One region of the Janthinobacterium sp. PSPC1-1 genome, then DNA from elsewhere that is predicted to be linked to it. Evidence: predicted binding sites of a transcription regulator. Region 1 holds the regulator's gene; the other holds the start of a gene.
What was found. The regulator LexA, encoded in region 1, represses DNA repair genes until DNA is damaged. The targets are predictions, from matches to a motif close to ACTGTATNNNNATACAGT.
Positions count from the first base shown of each region.

Region 2: ACP7EG_RS11725 (DNA topoisomerase IV subunit B) is a predicted target of LexA. The motif match lies at 13,398-13,415, and genes of this name have one in related genera.

Region 1 covers NZ_JAFCWP010000001.1:369,974-386,095, reverse strand. The annotation lists gene ACP7EG_RS01735 (MBL fold metallo-hydrolase) at 1-421, shown strand, start outside; gene ACP7EG_RS01730 (hypothetical protein) at 664-834, shown strand; gene ACP7EG_RS01725 (inorganic phosphate transporter) at 904-1,914, opposite strand; gene ACP7EG_RS01720 (DUF47 domain-containing protein) at 1,957-2,583, opposite strand; gene ACP7EG_RS01715 (replicative DNA helicase) at 2,677-4,062, opposite strand; gene rplI (50S ribosomal protein L9) at 4,198-4,653, opposite strand; gene rpsR (30S ribosomal protein S18) at 4,681-4,971, opposite strand; gene priB (primosomal replication protein N) at 4,997-5,296, opposite strand; gene rpsF (30S ribosomal protein S6) at 5,317-5,706, opposite strand; gene lexA (transcriptional repressor LexA) at 5,983-6,618, shown strand; gene ACP7EG_RS01685 (cystathionine gamma-synthase family protein) at 6,698-7,939, opposite strand; gene purF (amidophosphoribosyltransferase) at 8,048-9,571, opposite strand; gene ACP7EG_RS01675 (CvpA family protein) at 9,610-10,098, opposite strand; gene ACP7EG_RS01670 (SPOR domain-containing protein) at 10,119-11,117, opposite strand; gene folC (bifunctional tetrahydrofolate synthase/dihydrofolate synthase) at 11,142-12,440, opposite strand; gene accD (acetyl-CoA carboxylase, carboxyltransferase subunit beta) at 12,549-13,421, opposite strand; gene trpA (tryptophan synthase subunit alpha) at 13,619-14,416, opposite strand; gene trpB (tryptophan synthase subunit beta) at 14,503-15,765, opposite strand; gene ACP7EG_RS01645 (phosphoribosylanthranilate isomerase) at 15,758-16,122, opposite strand, start outside.
Region 2 covers NZ_JAFCWP010000003.1:144,445-160,566, reverse strand. The annotation lists gene ACP7EG_RS11770 (bifunctional enoyl-CoA hydratase/phosphate acetyltransferase) at 1-186, shown strand, start outside; gene ACP7EG_RS11765 (acetate/propionate family kinase) at 183-1,412, shown strand; gene ACP7EG_RS11760 (hypothetical protein) at 1,628-2,104, shown strand; gene ACP7EG_RS11755 (M43 family zinc metalloprotease) at 2,270-4,630, shown strand; gene ACP7EG_RS11750 (hypothetical protein) at 4,636-5,004, shown strand; gene ACP7EG_RS11745 (helix-turn-helix domain-containing protein) at 5,001-5,189, opposite strand; gene parC (DNA topoisomerase IV subunit A) at 5,379-7,733, opposite strand; gene ACP7EG_RS11735 (hypothetical protein) at 7,782-9,599, opposite strand; gene ACP7EG_RS11730 (molecular chaperone HscC) at 9,612-11,321, opposite strand; gene ACP7EG_RS11725 (DNA topoisomerase IV subunit B) at 11,321-13,318, opposite strand; gene kdpF (K(+)-transporting ATPase subunit F) at 13,782-13,871, shown strand; gene kdpA (potassium-transporting ATPase subunit KdpA) at 13,871-15,676, shown strand; gene kdpB (potassium-transporting ATPase subunit KdpB) at 15,686-16,122, shown strand, end outside.

The sequences.
Region 1 (16,122 bases):
CCTCGGCTACCGCATCGAGTCCGGCGGCGCCTCGCTGTTTTTCAGCGGCGACCATGAACCGTTCGACAATCCGCATGCCAGCGGCTCGCCCGCGTATTCCGCCTGCCAGGCCATGATCGCGCAGCGCCAGGCCGCCATCGACCAGACCATTGCTGGCGTCGACGCGCTGATCATGGACTGCTCGTACACGCGCGACGAATACGAAGCCAAGCGCGGCTGGGGCCACGGCACCTTCGACGGCGCGTTTGAACTGGCCCTGCGCTGTGGCGCCAAACGGCTGTATTGCACCCACCATGAACCGGGCCGCAGCGACGATCAATTGGAAGCGGTTTTTGCCGACGTGATGGCGCGCTTTGCCGGGCGGCTGGGGGCGTTACAGGTGTTCCTGGCGGCCGAGGGCATGACCGTAGAGCTGGGCTAAGAGCCTATCCCAGTAGGGAGCGTCTTCTGCTGGCAGTTCATCAGGAGTGCGGACAAGGCGTGAGGAGGACGCGTGGCGAGCCACGCGACGACGATCAACGCAGTCCCCGCTTCTGAGGGGCGCCAGCAGGGGATGTATTCATCTACTGGGACAGGCTCTAAGGCCTGTGTATGTTGGGTAGCGAACGGTGAAGCCGGCGCAAGCGCAGCATGATGACTGCTTGTTTATTCAAGGAGAGTGCCATGACCCAGCAAAGCGAAAAAGCGCGCGAACAGCAGCAGCGCGAAGATCAGCAAGCCCAGCATGAAGCGAACAAGAGCCGCCAGCAGGCCGAGCAGGACAAGGGCGCGATCCGCCAGAATGACGGCCTGAAACCGCACCAGGGTGGCGACAAGGGTCCGCGCGGCCAGTAATTCTCGACCACCTGACAGATAAAAAAAGGGAGCCTGGACGGCTCCCTTTTCAATCGCGACGGTACATCATCACATGATGTGGTGGCCAATCCACCAGGCGACTGCGGCGACAAACGCCGACGCGGGAATCGTGAAGATCCAGGCCCAGACGATGTTGCCCGCGACACCCCAGCGCACGGCCGACATTTTTTGTGCCGAGCCGACGCCGACGATGGCGCCCGTGATGGTGTGCGTGGTCGACACGGGAATGCCCAGCGCCGTCGAGACGAACAGGGTGATGGCGCCGCCCGTTTCGGCGCAGAAGCCGCCGACGGGTTTCAACTTGGTGATCTTCTGGCCCATGGTCTTGACGATGCGCCAGCCGCCGAACAGCGTACCGAAGCTGATGGCCGTGTAGCACGAGATGATGACCCACAGCGGCGGCATCTCGTCGGCCACGTTCGAGTAGCCGGCGGCGATCAGCAGCATCCAGATGATGCCGATGGTCTTTTGCGCATCATTGCCGCCGTGGCCCAGGCTGTAGGCGGCTGCCGATACCAGTTGCAAACGGCGGAACCATTTATCGACCTTGCGCGGCGTCGAGCGCACGAAGATCCAGGACACCAGCAGCATCATGATCGAGCCGAACACGAAGCCCAGCACGGGTGCGATGACGATGAAGGCCACGGTTTTCCACAGGCCGGCCGCGACCAGCGCGCCCGTGCCCGACTTGGCGACAGCGGCGCCCACCAGGCCGCCGATCAGGGCGTGCGAAGACGACGATGGAATGCCGTAGTACCAGGTAAACAAATTCCAGAAGATGGCGCCCATCAGCGCGCCGAAGATCACGTACTGGTCGATCACTGTCGGGTCAATGGTTCCTTTTCCCACCGTGGCGGCCACGGTCAGCTGGTGGAACACGAAAATGGCGACGAAGTTGAACGTGGCGGCCATGGCAACCGCGGTCTGCGGTTTCAATACGCCCGTCGAGACCACCGTGGCGATCGCGTTGGCGGCATCGTGGAAGCCGTTCATGAAGTCAAACAGCAGCGCGAGGGCGATCAACAGGCCTAGCACGTAGATGCTGATTTGTATGGTCATTGTAGTTTCTTTTCTGATTCTGGTTCAGGACAGGCCCAACGCTTACGCGTTTTCGACGATGATGCCTTCGATAATATTGGACACATCTTCGCAACGGTCGGTCACGGTTTCCAGAATTTCGTAGATCGCTTTCAGCTTGATCAGGTTACGCACGTCCGGTTCGTCGCGGAACAGTTTGGACATGGCGGCGCGCATCACATGGTCGGCGTCCGATTCCAGGCGGTCGATTTCTTCGCAGATGGCGACGATCTTGCGCGAGTTGTCCATGTTGTGCAGCATGGCGACGGCGTCGCGCACTTTTTCGGTACAGGCCAGCACCAGTTCGGCCAGGCGTTTGGCTTCCGGCGTGACGGCTTTCAGGTCGTACAGCGAGACGGTTTGCGCCGCATCTTCCAGCAGGTCGAGGATGTCGTCCTGGCGCGTGATCAGCTGATGGATGTCGTCGCGGTCGATCGGCGTGATGAAGGTCTTGTGCAGCATTTCCACGGTGGCGTAGGTGACTTTGTCCGCCTGTTTCTCGATGCTTTCGATCGCATGCACGCGGTTTTCCAGGTCGTCGAAATTGGTCATCAGGCCGAGCATTTCTTTAGCGCCCTTGACGCACAATTCAGCGTGCTGGTTAAACAATTCAAAAAACTTGCCCTCAGTGGGCATCAAGCGTCCAAACATGTCATTCTCCGTTAAGCATTGAGTCGTGTTATTTACTACAGAAAGCCGCCCCGTATGAGGGGGCGGCCAATGGAATATCAGTGCTGCTGAGTCTTAGTCGCCTTGGTAAAGCGCCAGGCCACCACTGTAATTGCCAAATTTGGTGTACTGCCCCATGAAGGTGAGGCGGATGCTGCCGATCGGACCGTTACGTTGTTTACCGATGATGATTTCGGCCGTTCCCTTGTCTGGCGAGTCGGGGTTATACACCTCGTCACGGTAAATGAACAGGATCACGTCGGCATCCTGCTCAATAGCGCCCGATTCGCGCAAGTCCGACATCACGGGACGCTTGTTCGGGCGCTGCTCCAGCGAGCGGTTCAGCTGCGACAACGCGATCACGGGACAACCGAGTTCTTTCGCCAGGCCTTTCAAGCCCCGTGAAATCTCGGAAATCTCCGTGGCGCGATTGTCGCCCGGACTATTGGCCGACATCAGTTGCAAGTAATCGACGATGATCAGGCCCAGCTTGCCGCATTGACGCGACAAACGGCGCGAGCGGGCCCGCAATTCGATCGAATTCAAGGCCGGCGTTTCATCGATGTACAACTGGGCGTCGTTCATCTTTTGAATCGCATTCGTCAGGCGTGGCCAGTCTTCGTCGTTCAGGCGGCCCGTGCGCAGGCGGTGCTGGTCGAGCTGGCCGACGGAACCGAGCATACGCATGGCCAGCTGGGCGCCGCCCATCTCCATCGAAAACACGGCCACGGGCAAGCCGCTGTCGATGGCCACGTTTTCGCCGATGTTGACGGAAAACGCCGTCTTGCCCATCGAAGGACGGCCCGCCACGATCACCAGGTCGCCCGGCTGCAGACCGGAGGTCATGCGGTCAAGGTCGATGAAACCGGTGGGCACGCCCGTGATTTCACTCTGGTTGTCGCGGCTGTACAGCTCGTCGATACGCTCGACCACCTGCGTCAGCAGGGGCTGGATGGCGGTCCAGCCCTGGGCACCGCGCGCGCCTTCTTCGGCGATGGCGAAAATCTTCGATTCGGCCTCGTCAAGCATCTGCTTGACTTCCTTGCCTTGCGGGCTGAAGGCCGTGCCGGAGATATCGTCGGCGACGGTGATAAGTTTGCGCAGCACGCCGCGGTCGCGCACGATCTCGGCATAACGCCGGATGTTCGCGGCCGATGGCGTATTTTGCGCCATGGCGTTCAGGTAAGCGAGTCCGCCCACATCATCGGCCTTGCCGAGCTGGGTCAGGGTTTCAAAAACAGTAATGACATCGGCTGGCCTGGAGCCGTTAATCATCTTGACGATTTGCTCGAAGATGATGCGATGGTCATAGCGATAGAAATCCTCCGCATGCATGAAGTCGGCGATGCGGTCATACGCTGCATTGTCGCGCAACAGACCACCGATAACGGATTGTTCTGCTTCGATCGAATGCGGCGGAATACGGAGGGAATCCAGTTGCGGATCAGAGGGGGCGTTCATGGCGCGAATTATACCCGCTTCGGCGTGCTGGCAAAAATAAAGGGCTGAAATTGAGCGAAAAAAAGGCCACAAAAAAGCCGGGCGAACCCGGCTTTTCATAGTGCGGCAATGCTTGCGGGCCAGGCCCGCAGACAATTACGCGTTCGCGTCTGGTACGACAGCGATAACAACTTCCACGACCACGTCGGTGTGCAGAGCAACCGAAACGTTGTGCTCGCCAACGATCTTCAGCGGGCCGGTAGGCATGCGGATTTGTGCTTTTTCAACAGCAAAACCTTGCTTGGTCAGCGCTTCAGCGATGTCGAAGTTGGTGACGGAACCGAACAGACGGCCATCAACACCAGCTTTTTGAGCAACTTGAACGGTCAGGCCGCTCAGTTTTTCGCCCTGGGCTTGCGATGCGGCCAGTTTGGCGGCAGCAGCTTTTTCCAGTTCGGCGCGCTTGACTTCGAATTCAGCCACAGCGGTTGCCGTGGCACGACGTGCCAGGCGTTGCGGGATCAGGAAGTTACGTGCGTAACCGTCTTTGACTTTGACGACTTCGCCGAGGTTACCGACGTTAACAACTTTTTCTAACAGAATGATTTGCATAGTTCTTCTCCAGGAATATCTGACCGATTAAGCGTGGTGCAGATCGGTGTATGGCAGCAGCGCGAGGAAGCGAGCGCGCTTGATTGCGGTGTCGACTTGGCGCTGATAGTGCGCTTTGGTACCGGTCAGGCGTGCTGGCATGATCTTGCCGTTTTCTTGGACGAAGTCTTTCAGCGTGTCGACGTCTTTGTAGTCGACTTGCTCAACGTGAGCTGCGGTGAAGCGGCAGAACTTCTTGCGTTTGAACAACGGGTTTTGCTGTTTGCGTTTTTCTTTAAGCTTGAGCTTATTTTTGTCGAACTTTTTACCGAATGCCATGTCAGGCTCCTGTATCTAAAATGCGCTAGTCAGAATTGACTGCACTAAAATCAATGATGTGAAACACCAAACTCTTGCTGTTGCGGCTCTTCCTGGCCAGGAAACCCGTGAACTGATACACCCCGCCCAAGCTTGCCTGGCTGAACCGGCCTGAAATTTCGCCAGCGGCTAGCGCGGCAACATCAAACTCGGTCAAACGGGCAATCCCTGCTTCCATCTGCTGCGAACTGTGTTGCAATACTGCATTCACAATCGGCAGCCCTGCCGGGGTATAGCGCAATATTTCGCGCTCGGCAATGATGGCGGTAACTTGTAGCTGGTTCAGCGCACGATCCTGGTCAGAAATTAAGCTGCTGCTGCGGCAGGAGCGGCTGCTGGTGCTTCGGTGCGGTGGCTTTTGGCCGCGTCTTCGCGTTGTACCGATTTCATCATCGGCGAAGGAGCTGTTTCAGCTTTCTTCATTTTAACGGTCAGGTGACGCAACACGGCATCATTGAATTTGAATGCTGTTTCCAACTCGACCAGGGTCTCGTTGTCGCATTCGATGTTCAGGCAGATGTAGTGTGCTTTAGGCAGCTTTTGGATCGAGTAAGCCATTTGACGGCGGCCCCAATCTTCCACGCGGTGAACCGAACCGCCGCGGGTGGTTACGCTGGCTTTGTAGCGTTCGATCATCGCGGGCACTTGCTCGCTTTGGTCCGGATGGACGATAAAGACTATTTCATAATGACGCATGCAAACTCCTTCAGGTCGGATTGATAATCGCCCACCCCGGCGTCAAGACGGGTGTGGGAAGGTCAGCCGAAGATTATAACCGCCTTTTGCAAACGTTTCAATCATTCCTTCAACAAGCGGCCCGCGCACGGGGCAGGCCAGGCGTTTTTTCCTGCCCATTCCGGTATTTCGCACGAAATTCGCGCAAATAACCGAAATCCCCTTGCATAGTGGGCGATACTGTACAAAAATACAGACTGTTCATATAGACAGCATTTTAGTATGCACCCACCGCTCATGATCAAGCTGACAGCACGACAAGAACAAATCCTGAACCTGATCAAGGACGCGATTGAAAACACGGGTTTTCCTCCCACCCGTGCCGAAATCGCCAATGAACTGGGTTTCAAATCGGCCAATGCGGCCGAAGAGCATTTGCAAGCCCTGGCCCGCAAGGGCGCGATCGAGATTTCGCCCGGTACCTCGCGCGGCATCCGCCTGATCGGTGCGGCGGCCGAAGCGCCGGCATCGAAAGTGCCGGCAGCACTGCTGATGTCGCTGCCCCTGATCGGCCGGGTGGCGGCAGGCTCGCCCATCCTGGCACAGGAAAACCTGGAAGCGAGCTACAACGTGGACCCGGCCCTGTTCTCGGCCAAGCCCGACTTCCTGCTGAAGGTGCGCGGCTGGTCCATGCGCGACGCCGGCATCATGGATGGCGACTTATTGGCCGTCAAGAAGGTCGACAGCGCCAAGAACGGCCAGATCGTCGTGGCCCGCATCGGCGACGAAGTCACCGTCAAACGCTACAAGAAGACAGGTTCCGTCATCGAACTGCTGCCGGAAAACCCCGACTTCAAGGTCATTACCGTGTCGCCGGAAGATGAGTTTGCACTGGAAGGTTTAGCGGTAGGCTTGATGCGCAGCTGGCATTAAGTTGCATGCCGGGGTCAGACCCGCCGGGTCTGACCCCAGTTTTTAGTTGCGGTTCCCTCTCATGCGTGACACGCAAGTTTCAATGCTCAAGCGCGCTGCGGAAGTCTTCAAGCAGGTCCGCTTCATCCTCAATACCCACCGACACGCGGATCAAGGACTCGGCAATGCCCATGCTGGCACGGCGCTCGGCACCCATCTCGTAAAAGATCGTGTGGGCGACGGGAATGACCAGGGTACGCGTGTCACCGAGGTTGCTCGCTGGAATGGCCAGATTCAGGCGATTCAGGAAATCGAAGCAATCGATGCCATCTTTTAATTCAAAGCTGAATAGCGAGCCATAGCTGCGGAACAAGTCCGTCGCCAGCGCGTGCTGCGGGTGCGACGCCAAGCCCGGGTAATGCACTGCCGCCACGCGCGGGTCGGCGGCCAGCATGCTGGCCAGCGCCAGGGCATTGGAACAGGTGCGGTCCATGCGCAAGGCCATGGTTTCCGCGCCCACGGCGATATGGTGCGCCGCTTCCGGGCCCAGCGATGCGCCGAAGTCACGCAAGGCCTTGGCGCGGATTTGCGCGATGCCCCACTGGGCTGGCGCCGCCTTTTTATAATTGTCGAAAATGTTCGGGTACTGCGTCCAGTCGAACACGCCCGTGTCCGTCAAGCTGCCGCCCAGCGCATTGCCGTGGCCGCCGATGGATTTCGTCAGCGCATTGACCACCAGGCCCGCACCCACCACTTTCGGGCGGAACAGGTAAGGCGTCGTCATGGTGTTGTCGACGATGTACAAAATGCCGCGTTCCTTGCACAAGGCGCCGATCTTTGCCAGGTCGGCGATCTGCGTGCGCGGATTGGCGATGGTTTCCACGAACACGATGCGCGTGGCCGGCGTGATGGCGGCCGCCACATTGGCCACCTCGGTGGCGTCGACGAAGGAGACGGCGATGCCCTGCCCCGTTACCGTTTGCCACAGGCTGTTGGTGTTGCCAAACAAAAAGGCCGACGACACCACATGGTCGCCCGCGCGCAGCAACGACTGCACCACGGCGCCGATGGCGCCCATGCCGGTCGCGAAACATAAGGTGGCCACGCCATCTTCCATCTTGTTGACCTTGTCTTCCAGCGCGGACACCGTCGGATTACCCTGGCGGCCGTAGCGGAAACCGGGCTCCTTGCCCTGAAACACGGAAGCGAGCTGGCGTGCGTCGCTGTAGCCGAAGGCGACGGAGGTGTGCACAGGCTTGTGCAGTGAGCCATGCTCGATACCCTTGCGGCGGTCGTTATGCAGGATGGTGGTGGTAAAGCCGTAGGTTTTTTTGGTGGTCATGGTGGAAGTTCCGGAGTTCGATTTGCCGCTTAACCCAAGGCAAGTGCTGGGGTCAGACCCGACGGGTCTGACCCCGAAAAAAAGCCCGGCATCGGCCGGGCAGGTTACTTATGCTTCTGTCGTCGCCAGGTTCAGGTTCAGCTGGGAACGTGGCGTATCTTCCGGCGCTGCCGCCTTCGGATGGTGGCGCGCATATTCCAGGCGGTCCAGATACTCCTGCGACACGTCGCCCGTCACGTACACGCCATCGAAGCACGAGGCCTCGAAGTTCGTCAGTGCCGGGTTGACGTCGGCAATCGCCTGCTTCAACGCGCCGATATCCTGGTACACCAGATAATCGGCCGTGATTTCGCGGCACACTTCTTCCGTCGTGCGGCCATAGGCGATCAGCTCATCGCGCGTCGGCATGTCGATGCCGTACACGTTCGGGTAAATCACCGGTGGCGCGGCCGAGGCGAAGATGACCTTCGTCGCGCCCGCTTCGCGTGCCATCTGCACGATTTCACGGCTGGTGGTGCCGCGCACGATGGAATCGTCGACCAGCAACACCACTTTATCCTTGAATTCGGATGGGATCGCGTTGAGCTTCTGGCGCACGGATTTCTTGCGCGCCGCCTGGCCCGGCATGATGAAGGTACGGCCGATGTAGCGGTTCTTGATGAAGCCTTCGCGGTATTCCAGGTTCAGCGCCAGCGCCAGCTGGATGGCGGCAGGACGCGAGGAATCGGGAATCGGCATGACCACGTCGATATGCACGTCCGGCAATTCGGCACGGATCTTTTCAGCCAGGTATTCACCCATCTTCAGGCGCGTGGCGTACACCGAGGCGCCGTCGATGACGGAGTCGGGACGGGCCAGGTAGACGAATTCGAAGACGCACGGATTCAGGCTGGCATTGTCGGCGCACTGGGCGCTGTGCAATTTCTTGTCGGCATCGATGAAGACAGCTTCGCCGGGACCGATGTCGCGCACGAAGCGGAAGCCCATGCCTTCCAGGGCCACGGATTCGGAGGCGATCAGGTATTCGGGGCCTTGCTCCGTTTCATTGATGCCCAGGCACAGCGGACGGATGCCGTGCGGGTCGCGGAAGGCCAGCAAGCCCACGCCGGCGATTTGCGCCACGGCGGCGTAGCCACCCTTGACGCGGCGGTTCAGCACGGTGATGGCCTTGAAGATGGCTTCCGGGTCCAGGTTCAGGCCCGTCGTCGCTTCCTGGATTTCATGCGCCAGCACATTGAGCAGCACTTCCGAATCGGAATCGGTATTGATGTGGCGGCGGTCATTTTTGAACATTTCCTGTTTCAACTGTTCCCAGTTGGTCAGGTTGCCATTGTGCGCCAGGGTGATGCCGAACGGCGCATTCACATAAAACGGTTGTGCTTCCTCTTCGCTCGACGAACCGGCCGTCGGGTAGCGGCAATGGCCGATGCCCGTCGTGCCTTGCAGCGAACGCATGTTGCGCGTACGAAAGACGTCACGCACGAGGCCATTGGCTTTGTGCATGGAAAACATACTGCTGTGATTGGTCGCAATCCCTGCCGCGTCCTGACCGCGATGTTGCAAGAGCAACAATGCATCATAGAGCAATTGATTGACAGGTTGATGGGAAACGACGCCGACGATGCCACACATGGTGTGCTCCTAAACTGTGCTACTGATTTTAAAAAAATTCAAAATTTCACATGCTGCGCGTAAACGGCAGGCAGATAAGGCTTGATGGCACGCGCGCCCTGCTCCGCGAACGGGCTGAGCAGCGCATTTTTCCAGAATGGCTGCTGCGGTATGGAAGTCATGCCGCACAAGATGACGGTGGTCAGCACGATCACCAGGCCGCGCGCCACGCCGAACAGGCTGCCCAGGGTGCGGTCGGCCAGGCTCAGGCCCGTCACTTTGACCAGTGCGTCGACCGTCATGGACAGCAATCCCATCAAAATGCGCACGCCGATGAACAGCACCACGAAGGCCAGCAACAGGCGGACGGCTTCGCCCGGCACGGCTTCCGGCAGGAATTTCGCCAGGGTGGCGCCATACGCGTTGGCGATGACGAACGCCACGATCCAGCTGACCAATGACAGTATTTCCTTGACCAGGCCACGCATCATGCTGATCAGCACGGACGTCACCAGCACGAACAGCACCAGGTAATCGAAGATCGTCACGTCCGTTCAGCCTTGCAACATCACGCCGGTACCAGACTGCCGCCCAGGCCCAGCTTCTGCAGCTTGGCGCGGGTCTTTTCAGCGTCCTCGCGGCTGCCGAACGGGCCCACGCGCACGCGGATGCGCTCGCCCGATGGGCTGGAGACTTTCTGCGTATAGGACTTGATGCCCGCTTCGCGCAGCTTGTCCTGCAATTCATCGACCTTGTCCTGCGTCGCCAGGGCCGCCACCTGCACCACGAACTTGCCGCTGCCGGCGTCGTGTGCCTTGTCTTGTGCTTTCTCTTGCGGCTTGTCCAGCGCCTTGCCTTCCAGAATCGCCATAGCGCGCGCGGCATCGTCGGCCGATTGCGCCGGCTTGGCAGGCTTCGGTTCAGGCTTGGCTTCCGGTTTTACCTCATGCTTGGGTTCCGGCTTCGATTCCACCTTGACCTCGTGCTTCGGTTCCGGCTTGGCTTCATGTTTCGGCTCAGGCTTCGGCTCCACCTTGACCGGCTTGGGCTCGGGTTTCGGTTCCACATAGGCCGGCTTGGCAGGCGCCGGCTGGACGGCGGCCAGCACGGGCGCCGGTACCGCTGCTGGTGCCGGCGTGGGCCTGGCCGCTGGCGGCAGCGGTGCGTCGATGATTTCCTCGGACTGGTCCAGGCCATTCTGCGCAGCCGCCTGAGCGGGCGCGGCCGGCACGGGTGCCGGTGCAGGCGCGGCAGCCTTTTCTTTCGAGGGAATGTCGATGGCGATATCGTTGAATGGCGCTTTCGGCTCGGAATCGAGCAGCATCGGCAAGCCGACAGCCACACCCAGGGCCAGGGCGATGGCCCCGACCAGGCGGCGGCGGGCGCGCTTTTTCTCAGGCAAGACCGGGTCCGGCGCTTCCTTGCCGCCACGGCGCGATCCGCCACCACCGGAGGTGTTGGCGGCGCGTTTGCGGGTCGGCGACTGTGCTTCGCCAGGGACATAAAAGCCGCTGTCTTCGCCAGAGGATTCTTGCTTGTTTTTAAACAGTTTCGAGAACAAGCCCATGCGTGATTTTCAGTCGAGTGCGTTTCAGTGAAGTGAGGATTTTCGGGCCTTCATCACGCCGGCGACGGTGAGGAAAGAACCAAAGACCACAATTCTATCATTCTCACCGGCCCGGCTCATTGCATTTGCAAAAGCTTGTGCCGGATCATCGAAAATAGACACAGTATGCTCGCTGCTGTCGGGCTTATCTTCGAGCATGATCTGCACCTTGGCCGCCAGTTCGGAAGCCGTGGCCGCGCGCGGCGAAGGCAAGCCCGCCAGGCACCAGTGGTCGACGTGTTCGCTCATCGCGGCCAGCACGCCATCGATATCCTTGTCGTGCATGGAACCGAACACGGCATAGGTGTATGGGTGAAACCCCATGTTGCCCAGGTTCTGGTTCAACGCCGCGGCCGCATGCGGGTTGTGCGCCACGTCGAGGATCACGCTGGGGCGGCCAGGCAAGACCTGGAAGCGGCCCGGCAATTCCACCGTCACCAGGCCCGTGCGCACTTCCTGCGCGCCCACGGGCAGTTTCAGCCTCAGCACTTCCAGCGCGGCCAGCACGGCCGTCGCATTCAGGATCTGGTTGGCGCCGCGCAAGCTCGGGTAGGCCAGCGAATTGCGGCGCTGCTCGCGCCCGCCATAGTTCCACTGCTGCTTGTCGCCCGAATAATTGAAATCACGGCCCATCAGCCACAGGTCGGCGCCGATGGCGGTCGCATGGTCGATCAGCGACTGCGGCGGCACGGGGTCGCTGCAGATGGCCGCCTTGCCCGCACGGAAGATGCCGGCTTTTTCAAAGCCGATCGCTTCACGCGTGTCGCCCAGGTAATCCGTATGGTCGATGTCGACGCTGGTGACGATGGCCACATCGGCGTCGATCACATTGACGGCATCGAGACGCCCGCCCAGACCCACTTCCAGGATGGCCACGTCCAAGTTGGCTTGCGACAGCAAATGCAGGATGGCCAGGGTGGTGAATTCGAAATACGTGAGCGGCGTGTCGCCGCGCACGGCTTCGACGGCATTGAAGCTGGCAACGAGCTGTTCGTCGCTGGCCATCTCGCCCAGCACGCGCGCGCGCTCGTTGAAATCGAGGAAATGCGGCTTGATGTACAGCCCCACTTTGTAGCCGGCACGCAACAGCACGGATTCCAGCATGGCGCAGGTGGACCCTTTGCCATTCGTGCCCGCCACCATGATCACGGGGCAAGTAAACGCCAGTTGCATGCGCGCCTTGACGGCTTGCACGCGGTCCAGGCCCATGTTGATCTGCGTTTCCGAATGGCGGGTTTCCAGCATGGCGAGCCAGTCTGGCAATGACGTAGGGAGGTTTTGCATGGGAGACTTCTTGAAGGATGCGATGCGCAAGGCGCAGAAGAGATATAACGAGGCAGGACGATGTAGGTCGGGTTAGGCCAAAGGCCGTAACCCGACGCCAGCGGCAAATTAAGCCAGCACTTCCACAGCCTGGTTCTGCAACAAGGCCAGCAAGCGGGCGATTTCTTCGCGCATCTTGCGGCGGTCGACGATCATGTCGACGGCGCCCTTGGTGACGAGGAACTCGGCGCGCTGGAAACCTTCCGGCAGTTTTTCGCGCACGGTGTTTTCAATCACACGCGGGCCGGCAAAGCCGATCAGCGCTTTCGGTTCGGCGATCACCACGTCGCCCATGAAGGCGAACGAGGCGGACACGCCGCCCATGGTCGGGTCGGTCAGCACGCTGATGAATGGCAATTTCTTTTCCGACAGCTTGGTCAGCATGGCCGTGGTTTTCGCCATCTGCATCAAGGAGAGCAAGCCTTCCTGCATGCGCGCGCCACCGGTGGCGGTGATGCAAATGAACGGCACTTTCTGTTCCAGCGCGATTTGCGCGCCGCGCACGAAGCGCTCGCCGACCACGGAGCCCATGGAGCCGCCCATGAATTCAAATTCGAAGCACGCCACGACGACTGGCAAGCTCATGATGGCGCCGCCCATGACGACCATCGCATCCGTCTCGCCCGTCGCTTCCATGGCGGACTTCAGGCGGTCCGGGTATTTCTTGCTGTCCTTGAACTTCAAGGTATCGACGGGCAGGATTTCCTGGCCAATTTCATAGCGACCACCCGCGTCGAGCAGGCTGTCGAGGCGCTCGCGCGCGCGGATGCGCATGTGATGGTCGCATTTCGGGCACACGTGCAAATTCGATTCCAGGTCCGTACGGTACAGCACGGCTTCGCACGACGGGCACTTGACCCACAGGCCTTCCGGCATGGTCTTGCGTGCGGCAGCATCAGAACGCTGGATGCGCGGTGGCAGCAGTTTTTCCAACCAACTCATATTTTCTCCTTGGGCCCTTGTAGGGGTAGCGTCGGTGGACGCCCCCGGCAGACGGTAAACGGCGACGCCCCGCAGGGCGCCACCAAAAATTTTATCTATTGCACAATAACAGGCAAATCAGTGGCCGAAGTGTAGCCGTTTATCGCCGGGCTGTCGAACTTTGCCGTCAACGCATCTTGCGTAAACGGCAAGCTTGCTCAGGCATCCAGGGCGGCGCGGATGCCTGCCGTAAAGCTGCGCACGGCGTCCACAGCGCCCCCTTCCGGCGCATTTTCTATCTCCTGGATGATGCGGCTGCCGATCACGACGGCATCGGCCACCTTGGCCACGGCCTTGGCCGTGGCCCCATCGCGGATGCCGAAGCCCACGCCGATAGGTAATTTTACATGCTGGCGGATGGCCGCGAGACGTTCCGCCACCTGTTCCGTATCAATGTTACCCGCACCCGTGACACCCTTGAGCGACACATAATAGCTGAAGCCGCCGCCAACCTTGGCCACTTGCGCGATGCGCTCTTCGGTCGAGGTGGGCGCCAGCAGGAAGATCAGGTCGAGGCCCGCTTCGCGCATGGCGGCCCCAAACTCCTCGCACTCTTCCGGCGGATAGTCGACAACGATGGCGCCATCGGCGCCGGCCGCTTGCGCTGCCGCAATAAAAGCGGCGCTGCCGATGCGCTCGATGGGATTGGCATAGCCCATCAGCACCACGGGAGTCGTCTGGTTCGTTACACGGAACTGGCGCACATAGCCGAACACATCGTGGATGCCGACATTGAATTTCAAGGCCCGTTCGCAGGCGCGCTGGATGACGGGACCTTCGGCCATGGGGTCGGAAAACGGCACACCCAGCTCCAGTATATCGGCGCCGCCCTCGACGAGCGCGTGCATCAGCGGCACGGTGGCGTCAGGGCCGGGGTCGCCAGCGGTGATGAAGGTGACCAGGCCGGTCTTGTTGTTGGATTTTAAATTAGCAAAGGTGGTGGCGATACGGGACATGGGGAGCTTTCTTTATCGGTGGGGGATGTCGGATTACGCGCTTGCGCGCTAATCCGACCTACGCGTTATTGAGAATTGACAGTTATTTAACTGAAATTCAATCCCATGCGCTCCGCCACGGTATGCATGTCCTTGTCGCCACGGCCCGACAGGTTGGCCAGCACGATCTGGTCTTTCGGCAAGGTGGCCGCCAGCTTGGCCGCGTAGGCCAGCGCGTGCGACGATTCCAGCGCCGGGATGATGCCTTCGATATGGCAGCAGTCGTGGAACGCTTGCAGCGCCTCGTCATCCGTGATGGACACGTATTGCGCGCGACCCAAGTCTTTCAACCACGCATGTTCCGGACCCACGCCGGGATAGTCCAGGCCGGCCGAGACGGAATGCGTCTCGATGATCTGACCGTTTTCATCCTGCAGCAGATAGGTGCGGTTGCCATGCAGCACGCCCGGGAAACCGGCCGCCAGCGAGGCCGAGTGCTTGCCCGTATTCAATCCTTCGCCAGCCGCTTCCACGCCGATCAGTTTCACATCCTTCTGGTCGATATACGGGTAAAAGATGCCCATGGCGTTCGAGCCGCCGCCGATGCAGGCGACCACATAGTCGGGCTGGCGGCCCGTCATTTCCGGCATCTGCACCAGGCATTCCTCGCCGATCACGGACTGGAAGTCGCGCACCATCATCGGGTAAGGATGGGGTCCGGCCACGGTGCCGATGATATAAAAGGTGTTTTCGATGTTGGTGACCCAGTCGCGCATGGCTTCGTTCAGCGCATCTTTCAAGGTCTTGGAGCCGGATTCGACCGGTACGACGGTGGCGCCCAGCAATTTCATGCGGTACACGTTCTGCGCCTGGCGCTTGACGTCTTCGCTGCCCATGTAGACCACGCATTCGAGGCCGAAGCGGGCACAGATGGTGGCCGTGGCCACGCCATGCTGGCCCGCGCCCGTCTCGGCAATGATGCGCGGCTTGCCCATGCGTTTGGCCAGCAAGGCCTGGCCGATCACGTTGTTGATCTTGTGCGCGCCCGTGTGGTTCAAGTCTTCTCGCTTGAAATAGATTTGCGCGCCACCGGCCATCTCGGACCAGCGCTTGGCGTGGTAGATGGGCGATGGACGGCCGACGAAGTGCTTGAGCTCATAGCGGAATTCTTCGAGGAATTCCGGGTCGACGCTGTAGCGGGCATAGGCATCTTTCAGCTCGGCCAGCGCGTGCGTGAGGGTTTCGGCAACAAACGCGCCGCCATACGGGCCGAAGTGGCCGCGCAGGTCAGGGAATGGGTAATCGGTGGCGTGGAACAATGCGGCGGCTGCGCCGGGCGCGGCGCTGTGGTCATTCGTGCGGTCATTCATGGTGGTTTCCTCTGGCAATGATGGCATCGGCATCCTGCACCGCGGCGATAAACGCGCGGACTCGGGATGCGTCCTTGATGCCCTTGGACGCTTCGACACCACTGCTGATGTCGACGGCGTAAGGGCGCACGCGCACCACTGCGTCAGTCGCGTTTTGTACGCTCAAGCCACCACTTAAAACGACCCGAGGCGCGAGTTCTTCTGGAATGAGGGACCAATCAAATACCTTTCCTGCACCGCCGTAGGCATCCACATAGGTATCGAGCAAGAGGCTCGAGAACAAGGGACTGGCGGCGCGATAGCGCTGTTCGTATTCTAGCAAATCTTCACGGGAGGTGTCAGGTTTGACGCGGAACA
Region 2 (16,122 bases), on a different contig from region 1:
CTGGAAAGCGGCAACATGCTGGCCAAGCAGCTCGAATACATGGGCGACGCGGACAGCGCCGGCATCGTGCTGGGCGCGAAGGTCCCCGTCATCCTGACCAGCCGCGCCGATTCGCGCGCCAGCCGCATCGCCTCGTGCGCCATCGCCGTGATGCTGGCCAATCATTACCGGAGCACGCCACCATGAACGCACCCGTCCAACATGCCGGCGAGTACGCCGATGGCGCCCTGATCCTGGTGCTCAACTGCGGCTCGTCGAGCATCAAATTCGCCCTGTTCGAGCAAGCCGGCGGCGTGCTGCCGCAGCAGGCGCAATGGAGCGGCAAAGTCGAAGGCATCGGCCGTGAAAACGCCACTTACCGCGCCGGCGGCCTGCCGGCAGTCGCCTTGCAGCTCGATGCGGAGCAGCCGCATCACGCGGCCCTCGAATACATCCGCGCGCAAGTCGTGGCGCAGCTGGCCGGGCGCCCGCTGCGCGCCGTGGCGCATCGCGTGGTGCATGGCGGCAGCAAGTATTTCGCTCCCGTGCGCATCGATGCCAAGGTGTTGGCGGACCTGAAAAGTTTTGTGCCGCTCGCGCCCCTGCACCAGCCGTTCGCGCTGGAGGCGATCGAGGTGCTGCTCGAATCGCGGCCCGATATCGCCCAGGTGGCGTGCTTCGACACGGCCTTCCACCACACGGTGCCGCAGGTCGAGCAAATGCTGGCCCTGCCTTACGATGCGTGGGAGCGGGGCTTGCGCCGCTACGGCTTCCACGGCCTGTCGTACGAATACCAGTCGCTGGTGCTGGAACAGCGCTTTGGTGCTGTCGCGCGCGGCAAGGTCATCGTCGCCCACCTGGGTAGCGGCGCCAGCCTGTGCGCCATGGACAATTTGCACAGCGTGGCCACGACCATGGGCTTTTCCGCGCTCGATGGTCTGATGATGGGCACGCGCTGCGGTTCGCTCGATCCGGGCGCCGTGATCTACCTGATGGAAATCGAAAAACTGTCGCTGGAAAAAGTGGCGCATGTGCTGTACCACGAGTCGGGCTTGCTGGGCGTGTCGGGCGTGTCGGCCGATCCGCCGGTGCTGCTGGCGCAGCAGGACCGGCAGGATGCCACGGGCGAGCGCATCCGCGCCGCGCTGGCCCTGTATATCCGCCGCATCGTGCGCGAGATCGGCGCCCTGACGGCCGTGCTGGGTGGGCTGGACATGCTGGTGTTTACGGCCGGTATCGGCGAGCATAGCGCCGAACTGCGCCAGCGCATCTGCGCCGAACTGGGTTTCATCGGCCCCGTGCTCGATGCGCAGGCCAATGCGCGCAACGCCAGCCGCATTTCCAGCGATGCCAGCCGCATCGTGGTGGGCGTGGAGCCGGCCAACGAGGAGTGGGTGGCTGCCCGTCATGCGGCGCTGGCCGTGGGCGCATGAGGATCTGAAGCGTCAGGCCGTGCTCGATGGGAAATTTGCCGAATTGCACATATTTTCCGTTGAGTGCGCTAACGCACTGTGTGGTTTTCCAGTTATCTTTACTATGAAGTCATGCCATTGCGCTACATCCAGAAACAGCGCGATGCCTGGCAAATTTTGAACATTTTGCCCGCCTTTAGTAAGAATAAAATTAAACCATATTGAAAGGTCTCATCATGAACAAATTACTCGCCGCACTGATCGCCACCCTGTTTGCTACCGCCGCCTTCGCTCAAACCGCGCCGGCTACCGAAGCTGTCGTGAAAGCCCAGGCTTCCGCGCAAAAAGACGTCAACAAGGCTGCCGCTTCGGAAGCCAAAGTCGATGCCAAGGCTGACGCCAACGTCGCCAAGGCTGAAATGAAGGCCGACGACAAGAAAGCCGACGCCCATCACAAGGCCAATAAAACCAAGGCCAAGGCCCACGACAAAGTCGTCAGCGCCGATGCGGAAGACAAGCTGAAAGCGGAAGCCAAGGCCGATAAAACCGATGCCAAAGCCGATGCGAAAGCCACCAAGACGGCCGTGAAAGCGAACGCCAAGGTCGCCAAGGAAAAAGTGGAAGCGAACGCCGATAAAGCCCTCGCCGCCACCAAGACGGCAGAAGTCAAGGCCAAGGCCGACGCTGAAGTCAAGGCCGCCGCCGCCAAGTAATTCCCCGTTTGCGGGCCACGGCCTGCAAGCCAAAAAGACAGCTTCGGCTGTCTTTTTTTTCGTCTGCCACTTTTCTTAGCCGCCGCTTGCCAGTCTTGATCTGGCGCAAATGCTCCTCTTTTCGGCGTGCCATAGTGAACTGGCAAACAGACGAAGGGAGACATCATGAGCACCGCTAAAACGAAAAAATCACCGGCCACCGGTTCGGCGGAAGGCATGCCTGCCATGTCTTCCATGCAGTCCATGCCGGTCGAGGGCGACGTACAGGCCGACGCTGGCGCGGCAGGTAGCGACGATGCCATGTCCGGGACCCGCTTGGGCATGTCGTATGCCGACCAGGCGGCGCTCACCCAGGGCGCCGCCGCCGCGGATGCTGGCGACATGCCGGGCGGCGGCATGCAGCAGGCATCGCAGGGCATGGCGGGCGCCAGTTGCATGCACGTGCGCGATGGCGGCGGCATGGGTGGCGACCGCGATGGCGGAGGCGGCGGCATGGGTGGCGACCGCGATGGCGGAGGGGGCGGCATGGGCGGCGACGCCGGTGGACAGGGCGGGGGCACGCCGCAGACGCGCACCTGCGCCACGATGGACGTGCATCGCCGCCTGCTGACCGAAGATCCCTCCTATGCGAACGTACGCGCCGATATCGAAAATCTCGCCGGACTCTACGAGGGCGACAGCGGCATTGCCGGCCGTTCCGGCGTGACGCAGATACCGGTGGTGGTGCACGTGGTGTGGAATACGGCCGCGCAGAATATTTCGGATGCACAGATCGCCAGCCAGATCGACGTGCTGAACCGCGATTTCCGGCGCGTCAATCCGGATGTGAGCAGCACGCCGGCACCATTCCTGCCGCTGACGTCCGATGCGCGCGTGGAGTTCGTGCTGGCCACCACCGATCCGAACGGTGCGGCTAGCAGCGGCATCGAGCGGCGCCAGACGACGGTGGCCTCGTTTGGCGCCGATGATGCCGTCAAGTCGCAGGCGACGGGCGGCATGGACGCCTGGCCGGCCGACAGTTACCTGAATATCTGGGCGTGCCAGCTCGGTGGCGGCTTGCTGGGCTACGCGCAGTTTCCCGGCGGCCCGGCCGCCACCGACGGCGTGGTGATCCTGCAATCGGCCTTCGGCACGACCGGCACGGCGGCGCCACCGTTCCACCTGGGACGCACGGCCACGCATGAAATCGGCCACTGGCTGAACCTGAACCATATCTGGGGTGATGATGGCACGGGCTGCTCGGGCACGGACAACGTGTCCGATACGCCGAACCAGGGCGGACCGAACACGGGCCAGCCTTCGTTCCCGCATATTTCCTGCAGCAACGGACCGAATGGCGACATGTTCATGAACTACATGGATTATGTCGACGATCCCGCCATGTTCATGTTCACGGCGGGCCAGGTGGCGCGCATGCAGGCCTGCCTCGATGGTCCGCGCGCCAGCATCGGCACGGGGACGGGCGGCACGGGCGCCACGCCGCGCCAGAGTTCCTCGCCCGTCGTGGCCTGGGGCGCGAATCGCCTCGACGTCTTCGTGCTGGGCACGGACCGCGCGCTGTATCACAAGGCCTGGAATGGCTCGGCCTGGGCGCCATCCGTCACCGGCTACGAAGGGCAGGGCGGCATCTGTACCAGTGCGCCGCAGGTGGTCTCGTGGGGGCCGAACCGGCTCGATGTGTTCGTCACGGGTACCGACAGCAGCTTGTTTCACAAATGGTGGAACGGCACGGCGTGGGGGCCGTCCCTGACCGGTTATGAAGCGATGGGCGGCTTGTGCGTGGGCGACCCGCGCGCCGTGGCCTGGGGACCGAACCGCCTCGACGTGTTTGTCGTCGGCACGGACCGCGGCCTGTATCACAAGTGGTGGAACGGGTCTGCCTGGGGGCCATCCCTGACGGGTTACGAAGCCATGGGCGGTCTGTGCCTGGGCCAGCCGGAAGCGGTGGCCTGGGGACCGAACCGCCTCGATGTCTTCGTCATCGGTTCCGACCATGCCCTGTACCACAAGTGGTGGAACGGCACGGCCTGGGGACCGTCGCTGACGGGCTATGAGCGCCTGGGGGGCATCTGTACCTCGTCGCCGAAGGCGGTGGCGTGGGGACCGAACCGCCTCGACGTATTCGTCACGGGCAGCGATGGGGCGCTGTACCATAAATGGTGGGATGGCGCGAAATGGGGGCCGTCCATCGATGGCTTCGAACGTCTGGGCGGCATCTGCGTGGGCGAGGTGGAAGCCGTCTCGTGGGCGCCCAACCGGCTCGACCTGTTCGTCATCGGCACCGATAGCGCCCTGTACCACAAGGCCTGGAACGGCACCGCCTGGTCGCCCTCCCTGACGGGCTTTGAAAGCCTGGGCGGCGTGTGTACCTCGCGGCCGCGCGCCACGGCCTGGGCGCCGAACCGCCTCGACGTGTTTGTCACAGGCACGAATGGCGCCCTGTTCCACAAGGCGTGGAACGGCACGGCCTGGTCGCCGTCCGTGAGCGGCTATGAAAGCCTGGGCGGCGTGGTATCGTGTTTCTGACGTCAATGTGTTCAACGGGAGGCGGCATGCACGGCATGACAACGGCATTGCCCAGCGGTAGCTGGACGCATTCCTTCGAAGAGGATGCAGATGGTATCGAGGTGTACCGGCCCACGGTCACGTTCGCCTTTCCTCCCAGCCGCAAGGGGCGCAAGGTGCTGGAGTTTGGCGCCGGAACCGGGAGCCTGGAAGGCGGGGAGGTGAGCATGACCAGCCTGTCGCCCGGCCCCGATGACCGTCCCCGTGCCGGCCCGTCTACCCGGTTGCGCCCCTTGGGCATGGGGCGCTATGCTCTGGGGGAGGCTAGCGGGGCACAGGACGTGATCGATATCGTCGAGGCAACGCCCGACGTGCTGCGCCTGTCGCGGCGTTAAGGCTTGCCGCGCAGTTTGCAGGCGAGCGCCGTGCGGTTGCCTATACCGAGTTTCTGGTAAATCGCATGCAGCTGGTTGCGCACGGTGGCCGGCGACTTGCCCAGTTCCCTGGCGATGCTTTTATACGGCAAGCCTTCGGCCGCCATGGCCGCTACCAGCTGCTCGGCCGGGGTCAGGCGCTGCATGGCAGCCTGCCTGAAACGTTGTTTGTCATCCTTGTTTTCCTGTCCGTGGGCGGCATGCCGGTGGCATGCCTGCAGGGATAACGGGAACGCGGGACGTATTTGTAAAATTATTTTTCTTTGCTGCCGCTACGCGGCGATAGGCGAAAAAAAAGACAGGCGAACCTGTCTTTTCGTGTGAACCGATGGTGCTTAGCCGATGGCCGCCATGGACACCGGTTTCAGCTTGGCCGCCAATGCCTTGCCCTTCTTCGCGCGCTTGCCGAAGTGCTCGGCCAGGGCCGTGGCACCGAGCGATGCATCCTGCGGTTTCGCGGCCCGGCCGATACCCGAGACCACCACGCCGCGCTGGGTGATCGGCTGCACGGCCAGCAGCTTGTCCTTGGCATCGAGGTCGATCAGCTTGACACCGGTGCCGCCCTTGGTCAGGGTTTTCATTTCATCGAGGCCGAACACCAGCAGGCGCGCGCCTTCCGTCAGGCAGGCCAGGGCGCTGGCCGCCTCGGGGATGACTTTCGGGGCCAGAGGCACGTCGCCATCGTCCAGGGTGATGAAGGCCTTGCCGCCTTTCAGGCGGCTGTTCATGTCGCCCGCCTTGGCGATGAAGCCGTAACCGGCGCTCGACGCCAGCAGCAAGTTGGTGGCGCCATTGCCCGCAAAGTAGTGCAGGATGCGCACGGCGTTGCCGGGCGTACCGCCGCTCAGGTCGCACAAGGTCGTGATCGGTACGCCGTCGCCGCGCGCGTTGGGCAGCGCCGAGACGGGAACCGAGTAAATCTTGCCGTTGTTGCCAAAGCCCAGCAAGGTATCGACCGTGCGGCATTCGAAGGCGCCATGCAGCGTGTCGCCCGCCTTGAAGGTGAATTGCGCCGCATCGTGGCCGATGCCGGTGCGTGCGCGCACCCAGCCTTTTTCCGAAATGATGACGGTGACCGGTTCATCGACCACCTTCTGTTCGGCCACGGCTTTTTGCGCTTCCTCGATCAGGGTACGGCGCGCGTCGCCAAACTGCTTGGCGTCCGCTTCGATTTCGCGGATGATGGCGCGCTTCATCGAGCCCGGGTTGTCGAGCAGGTCTTGCAGCGACTTTTCTTCCTTGCGCAGCTCGGCCAGCTCCTGCTGGATCTTGATCGTTTCCAGGCGCGCCAGCTGGCGCAAGCGGATTTCCAGGATGTCGTCGGCCTGGCGCTCGGACAGCTTGAATGCTTCGATCAGGGCCGTTTTCGGTTCATCCGAATTGCGGATGATCTGGATCACCTTGTCGATATTGAGCAGGATTGCTTCGCGCCCTTCCAGGATATGGATGCGGTCCTTGACCTTGCCCAGTTTGTAGCTGGTGCGGCGCGTGACGGTCTCGAAGCGGAAATCGATCCACTCGCGCAGGATGTCGCCCAGCCCTTTTTGGCGCGGGCGGCCGTCGCCGCCTATCATCACCAGGTTGATCGAGGTCGACGATTCCAGCGAGGTGTGCGCCAGCAGCATCAGCATGAATTCCGTCTGGTCCTGGTTCTTCGACTTCGGCTCGAACACCAGGCGCACGGGCGCGGCGCGGCCCGATTCATCGCGGATGGTGTCGAGCGAATTGAGGATCAGCGCTTTCAGGGCTACCTGGTCGGGCGACAGCGCCTTCTTGCCCAGCTTGATCTTCGGATTCGTCAGTTCCTCGATTTCTTCCAGCACCTTTTGCGACGAGGTACCCGGCGGCAGCTCCGTTACCACGGCTTGCCACTGGCCACGCGCCAGCTCTTCGATCTTCCAGCGCGCGCGCACCTTCATGCTGCCACGGCCGCTCGCGTACATGTCCTGGATTTGCGAGGGCGGCGTGATGATCTGGCCGCCGCCGGGGAAGTCTGGGCCGGGAATGATGGCCATCAGCTCGGCGTGCGTCATCTTCGGATCGCGGATCATGGCGACGGCCGCTTTCGCCACTTCCGCCAGGTTGTGCGACGGGATTTCCGTCGCCAGGCCCACGGCGATGCCGGAGGCGCCATTCAGCAGCACCATCGGCAGGCGCGCCGGCAGCAGCTTCGGTTCTTCCGTCGAGCCGTCGTAGTTGGGCTGGAAATCCACCGTGCCCATGCCGATTTCATCCATCAGCAGCTTGGCGATCGGCGTCAGACGCGCTTCCGTGTAACGCATGGCCGCCGCGCCGTCGCCATCGCGCGAGCCGAAGTTGCCCTGGCCATCGATCAGCGGGTAGCGCAAGGAAAAATCCTGCGCCATGCGCACCAGCGCGTCGTACACGGATTGGTCGCCGTGCGGATGCAATTTACCGAGCACGTCGCCGACCACGGCCGCCGATTTGCGCGGCTTCGCCGTGGAATTCAAGCCCAGCTCATTCATCGCATACAGGATGCGGCGCTGCACGGGTTTCTGGCCGTCGCACACGTCGGGCAGGGCGCGGCCCTTGACGACGGAGATGGCGTAATCGAGATAGGCGCGCTCGGCAAAGGTGGACAGGGTCAGCGCTTCGCCGTCGAATACCGGTTCATCCGGCAGGGTCGGCTCAGGCTGGGCATCGTCAAATAAATTGGTTTGTGTGGACATGGCGCTTGTTTCAGTATGAAGTAGTTGCGTTTGAATTCATGGGGCCGATTATGACAGCCCGGTTGCTTGTGCGGATCTGCGCTGCTGCAGATAAAGATGACGCACGGTGAAATACAGGACGGACAGCGCCAGTACGGCGCTCAGCTTGACGATGGCCTGGTCTGGCGGGCCACCGAGCTGACTGGCGAGCAAGAAGGTGGCGGCTGCGGGCGTGATGGCAATTGGCCAGGCTACGCGCCAGTTCAGCTCGAAAGGAGCAAACAGCATGCCGATGCAGGACCAGACAAACAGCACGGCACCTAGCACATGCGCTGGCGCTGCATGCAGATGTATGGACAGGAACGCGATGGTGCAACCGATCATCCAGACAGCGCGCAGGCGCGGCAGGAGATGCGCTGGTCCGCCGCTATCGACATACAGTCCCGTCATCGAGCGCAGTGCCAGTACCTGCACGCAGAAAAGCAGCATGATGCCGTCGCTCAGTGCCAGGCCGGTATCGGTCCTGTCCAGCGTGAAAACCATGGTTGCCGTAAAGGCGATCAGGATGCAAGCCAGCAGACGTCCGCGCAGCAGTGCGTAGTTGGCTTTCGCGGCCAGCAGCGCCGTGATGCACAGTCCTAACGAAGTGGTTATGCGCAGTGGAGCAGCAGGCGCTGGTATGAATAGCAGCAGCGCCAGGCACAGGAACGGCATGATCCAGCACCATTGCCCCAGACCGGGGTGCCTGCGCAGCGCTGGCAGGCAGGCGTGCAGTTCCTCTCGCAAGGAGGCCATCCATGCATATGCCGGCGCCGGCTTTTGCCATGCGTTCATGGCCAACAGCAGGAATGCCAGCACTTGAAAACCGATCAGGCTGGCATAGCCGCCCGCGTTGCTCAGTTCCAAGCCTGCTACGCTGATCACGCCCGAGAGCATGAAATGCAGCACGAAACCCAGGCCGCACGAAGCCAGCGCCGTCTGCTTGAAGTAGCGCTTGGAAAAGACCGCCTGTTCCCATTGCTCGAACAGATCCGTATCGAGTTTATAGGCCAGCATCTCGGCGTGCTGCCAGCGTATCGTCTGCAGCAGTTCGCGCAGCTGCAGCGTGAATTTTTGGTCGAACAGCTGGCGCGCGTAGGCGCTTGGTGCCTGCTGCGACATGAGGCAGTCCAGGCCGGGGTAGCTGTCGCGGTTGTCGCTGAAATGGGCGAACGAGCGGTCGGCCCGGTAGCGCTGCACGGCGCTGCGCACCAGATCCGCATGGCTGCGCGCCAGGTAGGAAAAGTCGCGGTCCCAGCCCAGCTGCTCGAACAGGGCCTGGCGCAGCGCCAGATCATAGCCGGCGCCGCCGCAGTAGCGCAGCGCGCACAGCTCGAATTCCTCGCGCACGTCGAGGTTCAGCATGGCGTCGTCCTGCAGCATGCGGGCCAGCGCGTCGCCGGCATCCGCATGCCGCGTCAGCGCCAGGCAGCCTTGCCATAGATTGGCCGCTTCCTGGACGGGATCGACGGCGACCACGCCCCATAGTTCCGGCGGCGCTGCTGGCTCCTGGGCTATGACGCCCCACAGTTCCGCGGGCAGCTTCTGCGCTTCCTGCGCGGGTTCGTCGATGACGCCCCACAGGTCGGCCGGTTCCATGCGCGGCGCTGCCATCGCTGCCGCTTCGGCCTCGGCCTCGGCCGCTTGCGCTTCCGGCAGCTCCGCGGCAAACAGGTGCGCATGGCGCAGCGCGTATTCATACGCTTCGCGCAGCTCCTGGAAGGCGGCAGGATCGTCTTCGGGACGCGTCACCTTCAGGCGCTTCGCGTACGCGCGCTTGAGGGTGCGCTCGTCGCCCGTCGGCTCCGTGCCCAGGATTGTCCACAGGCTGCGCTGTCCGTTGTGCATGCCGCCGTCCATTTACAGGAAGCTCTCGCTCTCGACCTGGCGCAACACCTCGTCGAGCGCCTGGCGCGCCTTGCGGATGGTGTTCGGGTCCTGCGTTTCCAGCGCGGCCTGGAAGTTCGCCGTGTGCGCCGCCAGGTACTGGCGCACGTCGCCCAGCGACTGTTCGTACAGACGGTCGGCGCGCGTGACCAGGGTGCGGTTTTCCATCTGCTCGCGCGGGTGGATCTTCAGGTCGGCCAGTTCAAGAAAGCGCTGCTCGATCTGTTCCGGCGTCATCACGCCCGCATTGTCGCTGATGATCATCTTGTGGCGTTCCTGCGTGGCCAGCACCGTCACTTCCGCTTCCAGCACGCCGCTGACGTCGTAGGTGAAGCGCACGTCGATGCCGATCTCGCCCGCTTTTTTTGCTGGGATCGGGAAGCTGATCTTGCCGAGGAAGACGTTGTCGGCCACCAGGCGCGACTCGCCCTGGAAGATCGCCACGTTGATTTCCTTCTGGTTGTCGTAGATGGTGGTGATGTTTTCCGTGCGCGAGACGGGCACCACGGAGTTGCGCTCGATGATGGGCAGGTAATGCCCGCCTTCATACTGGTTCGCGCCGACCTGGCGCGAAATCGAAATGCCCAGCGAATACGGTGCCACGTCCGTCATGACCACTTCGTCCAGGGCCGCATCGCGCATCTTCAGGCCCGCCTGCACGGCGGCGCCCAGCGCCACGGCTTCGTCCGGGTCCAGATGGATGGCGGGGAAGCGGCCGAACATGCGCGAGACAAGTTTGCGCACCAGCGGCATGCGCGTGGCGCCGCCGGCCAGCACCACTTCATCGAGTTCCGCGGCGCGGATGGTGGCGTCGCGCAGCGCCCGTTCCACTGGCAGGCGCAGGCGGGCCAGCAGCGCTTCGCACAGCTGCGCCAGTTTGTCTTCGCCGATCTCCCAGCTGTATTCCTTGTCCTGGTAGCGCGTGGCCATGCGCACGGATGGCTGCTCCGACAGCAGGCGCTTGACGCGTTCGGCTTCATCGCGCAGCAGCTGTTGCTGGCGCGGATCGAACAAACGGCTGCCGGCCGCGTCGCGCAAGCCGCTGCCGTCCAAAAAGGCGTCGACCAGCACCGTGACGAAGTCTTCGCCGCCCAAAAAATTGTCGCCGGCCGAGGCGCGTACTTCCATCACGCCTTCGAACAGTTCCAGGATCGACACGTCAAACGTGCCGCCGCCCAGGTCGAAGACGAGGAATTTGCTTTCCTGTTCCTTGTCGCGGATGCCGTAGGCCAGCGCGGCGGCCGTTGGCTCGTTCAGCAGGCGCTCCACGCGCAAGCCGGCCAGCTGGCCTGCGATGCGCGTGGCTTTGCGCTGCGCATCGCTGAAATACGCGGGCACGGTGATGATGGCTTCTTCGACCTTGTGGCCCAAAAAGGCTTCGGCATCTTCCTTCAGCGCGCGCAGCACCATCGACGACAGCTCTTCCGGACGGAATTGCTGCGTGCCGAGGGTGATCTTCTTTTCGCTGCCCATGTAGCGCTTGAAAACGGCGGCCGTCAGTTGCGGGTGCGTCTGCAGGCGCTCGCGCGCGGCGCGGCCCACCAGCACGCTGCCGTCGTCGTCGATGCTGACGCACGACGGCGTCAGGTGTTCACCGAGTGCATTCGGGATGATGGCAGCCTTGCCGTCGCGCCAGATGGCGACCAGGCTGTTGGTGGTGCCCAGGTCGATACCGATGATCATCAGATATCCGCCTCCGCCTCATTGCCGTGTTCCTCGATCCAGGCGCGGCGTCCGGCCGCTTCGCCCTTGCCCATCAACATGTTGAAGCGCGCGGAGGAAGTCATGTGGTCGATTTCACCCAGGGTCACTGGCAGCAAACGGCGCGTGTCCGGGTTCATCGTTGTTTCCCACAGCTGCTCGGCGTTCATCTCGCCCAGGCCCTTGAAGCGCGAGATCGACCAGGCGCCCTGTTTCACGCCTTCCTTGCGCAGCTTGTCCTCGATGGCGACCAGTTCGCCGTCGTCGAGCGCATAGATTTTCTGCATCGGCTTCTTGCCGCGCGCCGGCGCGTCCACGCGGTACAGGGGCGGGCGGGCGATGCAGATGTGGCCTTTGTTGATCAGGGCCGGGAAATGCTTGAAGAACAAGGTCAGCAGCAGTACCTGGATGTGCGAGCCGTCCACGTCCGCGTCGGACAGGATGCAGATCTTGCCGTAGCGCAGGCCGGACAGGTCGGGCGAGTCGCCCACGCCGTGCGGATCGACGCCGATGGCCACCGCGATGTCGTGGATCTCGTTATTCGCAAACAGGCGGTCGCGGTCCGTTTCCCACGAGTTCAAGACCTTGCCGCGCAGGGGCAAAATCGCCTGGAATTCCTTGTCGCGGCCCATCTTGGCCGAACCACCCGCCGAGTCGCCCTCGACGAGGAACAGTTCATTGCGCGTGATGTCCGACGATTCGCAGTCGGTCAGCTTGCCGGGAAGGACGGCGACGCCCGAGGATTTTTTCTTTTCCACTTTTTGCAGCGAGCGCTGACGCGACTGCGCCTGCTTGATCACCAGGTCGGCCAGCTTCTTGCCGTAGTCGACGTGCTGGTTCAGCCACAGTTCCAGCGGCGGCTTGGTGAAGGTCGAGACCAGGCGCACGGCGTCGCGCGAATTCAGGCGTTCCTTGATCTGGCCCTGGAATTGCGGGTCCAGCACCTTGGCCGACAGCACGAACGAGGCGCGCGCAAACACGTCTTCCGGCAGCAATTTGACACCTTTCGGCAGCAGCGAGTGCATTTCGACGAAGTTTTTCACGGCGCCGAACAGGCCGTCGCGCAAGCCCGATTCGTGCGTGCCGCCATTCGAGGTGGGAATCAGGTTGACATACGATTCGCGCACGATGGCGCCTTCTTCCGTCCACGCCACCACCCAGGCCGCGCCTTCGCCTTCGGCAAAGCCTTCCGAGTCCGGGCCCGCGTATTGCGCGCCTTCGAACAGGGGAATCAGGGTTTCGCCATTCGATACCTGCGCCAGCGATTCGGTCAGGTAGCCGCGCAAGCCTTCCGCGTACTGCCAGGTTTGCGTATCGCCCGTCTTGGCGTTGGTCAGCGTGACGATCACGCCGGGCAGCAGCACGGCTTTCGAGCGCAGCAGGCGCTGCAGCTCGGTTTGCGAGATATTCGGCGAATCAAAATACTTCGCGTCGGGCCAGGCGGTGACGCGTGTGCCCGACTTCTTGCCGTCGCGCGGGGCGGGGCGGGAACTCAGGGGTTCGATCACGTCGCCATTCGCAAACACCATGTGATGCAGGCCGTTGCCGTCGCTTTCCTTGCGCCAGACGGTGATTTCCAGGCGCGTCGACAGCGCATTGGTGACGGACACGCCGACCCCGTGCAAGCCGCCCGAGAACGCGTAGGCGCCGCCCGAACCCTTGTCGAACTTGCCGCCCGCGTGCAGCCGTGTAAACACGATTTCCACCGTCGGCACGCCTTCTTCAGGGTGGATGCCGACGGGAATACCGCGGCCATTGTCTTCGACGGTGATGCTGCCATCCGTATTTTGCGTGACGGCGATATGCGTGCAATGACCGCCCAGCGCCTCGTCGGAGGCATTGTCGATCACTTCCTGAATGATGTGCAGCGGATTTTCAGTGCGGGTGTACATCCCCGGGCGCTGCTTGACGGGTTCCAGTCCTTTCAGGACACGGATGGATGATTCGCTGTAGTCGGATGCTGGTTTTTTAGTGGCCATACGTGTTCAAGCTAAGTAAAGACAGTGGTTGGAACGCCAGGCCGGGGCGCTGCAGGACGCAGTGACAACGGCGGCGATAACTGTATAAATATACAGTATATTCCGTCCAGCGTCACTGGCAGAGGGCAGTGCGGCAGGCTTGGCGTCCTTGTGCGGACGCTCGCGCATTCTATCTTGTCCAGCGAGCAATAGCGCTACTCCAGGGCAACAACAGTGCGCCGTGCGCGTGGTTTGGCGCCCATTGTGGACGATTTTATGCGGCAAAGCCGCCGTTTTTACATCTTGTTTACAAGCACCTCTCCAGTCTTTACAAATTTTTTAGACCCTTTTGGCTAATCTGCTCACTATCAAAACAAACCTGAATGAGGGTGGGAATGGATATCGTGTATCTCGGCTTGATTGCCGTTTTTTTCGTCGTGGCGGCCGGCTTTGCCGTCGCCTGCGACAAATTAGGGAGCGTCAAATGAACGCGTTTTATGTGCTGGGCGCCGTGGTCTCGGCTGGCCTGCTCGTGTACCTGCTGGTGGCGCTGCTGAAAGCGGAGGAACTGTGATGACGACGCAATCGATATTGCTGCTGGTGGCCTTCCTGGCCGTACTGCTGGCCGCCGGCTATCCGCTGGGCCTGTACATGGCCAAGGTGGCCGGCGACGGCCCCGTGCGCGGCCTGGGCTGGCTGCAAAAATTTGAAAACCTGCTGTACCGCTGGTCCGGTCTGCCTGCCGACAAGGCCATGGGCTGGAAAAGCTACGCCATCGCCCTGATCGTGTTTAACACGGTGGGCGCCGTCTTCGTGTACGGCCTGCAGCGCCTGCAGGGCCTCTTGCCCCTCAATCCACAGGGCCTGGGCGCCGTCAGCCCCGATTCCTCGTTCAATACTACCGTCAGCTTCGTCGCCAATACCAACTGGCAGGGCTACGGCGGCGAGCAGACCATGAGTTACCTGACCCAGATGCTGGGCATGGCATGCCAGAACTTCTTTTCAGCGGCCACCGGCATCGCTGTGATCTTTGCGCTGGTGCGCGGTTTCGCCTCGCGCTCGGGCAAATCGATCGGCAACTTCTGGGTTGACCTGGTGCGCTCGACCCTTTACATCCTGTTGCCGCTGTCGCTGGCCCTGTCCGTCGTCTTTATGGGCGAAGGCATGATCCAGAATTTTTCCGCCTACAAGGAAGTGACCCTGCTCGACCACGTGGCGTATGAAACGCCAAAAGTGACGGCCGATGGTCAGCCCGTGCTCGATACGGCCGGCAAGCCTGTGATGGAAGCGCAAGTGGCAACCACGCAGACGATCGCCATGGGCCCCGTCGCTTCGCAGGAATCGATCAAGCTGCTGGGCACGAATGGCGGCGGTTTCTTCAATGCCAATTCCTCGCATCCGTATGAAAATCCGACCGTGCTGTCGAACTTCCTGCAGATGCTGGCCATTTTCATCATTCCCGCCGGCCTGTGCTTCACCTTTGGCCGCATGGTGGGCGACCTGCGCCAGGGCTGGGCCGTGCTGGCCGCGATGAGCCTGATCTTTGTCGTCATGACGGTCGGCGTGATGAGCGCCGAGCAGCAAGCCAATCCGAACCTGCAAGCGCTGGGCGTGGATCAGCAGGCCAGCAGCCTGCAATCGGGTGGCAATATGGAAGGCAAGGAAACGCGCTTCGGCATCAGCTCCTCGACCCTGTTCGCGGCGGTGACGACGGCGGCATCCTGCGGCGCCGTCAATTCCATGCACGACTCCTACATGCCCCTGGGCGGCATGGTGCCGCTGCTGCTGATGCAATTCGGCGAAGTGATTTTCGGCGGCGTGGGCACTGGCCTGTACGGCATGCTGATGTTTGCCATCCTGGCTGTCTTCATCGCCGGCCTGATGATAGGCCGCACGCCTGAATACCTGGGCAAGAAAATCCAGGCCTATGAGATGAAGATGGTGTCGCTGGCCATCCTGGTCACGCCAGCCCTGGTATTGACGGGTACGGCGATCGCCGTGATGGTCGAACCGGGCAAGATCGGCGTGGCCAATCCGGGCGCGCACGGTTTCTCGGAGATCCTGTATGCCTTCACGTCGGCGGCCAACAACAACGGCAGCGCGTTTGCCGGCCTGTCCGCCAACACGCCGTTCTACAACGTGATGCTGGCGATCGCCATGTGGTTCGGCCGTTTCGGCGTGATCGTGCCCGTGCTGGCAGTAGCCGGTTCGCTGGCGGCCAAGCAGCGCCTGTCGGCCAATGCCGGCACCATGCCCACGCACGGCCCCATGTTCATCGGCCTGCTGATTGGCGTGGTGGTGCTGGTCGGTGTGCTCAATTACGTTCCCGCGCTGGCCCTGGGCCCGATCGTCGAACACCTGCAACTTTTTACAAAATAAGAGGCTACCATGTCACGCACAAGCCTGACCTTGTTCGATTCCGCATTGATTGGCCCTGCCATCGTCGATGCGTTCAAAAAGCTTGACCCCCGCACGCAGTGGCGCAGCCCCGTGATGTTCGTCGTGTATGTCGGCAGCATCATCACGACCCTGCTGGCCATCCAGGCCCTGAATGGCCAGGGTGAAGCGCCATTCGGCTTCATTGCCGCCGTCGCCGTGTGGCTGTGGTTTACCGTGCTGTTCGCGAACTTCGCCGAAGCGCTGGCCGAAGGCCGCAGCAAGGCCCAGGCGGCCTCGCTGCGCGCCCTGAAGCAGACGGTGATGGCAAAGAAAATGCAAACGCCGAAATACGGCACCTCCTGGCTGCCGACGCCGGCGACCGACCTGCGCAAGGGCATGACGGTGCTGGTCGAGGCGGGTGACGTGATTCCCGCCGACGGCGAAGT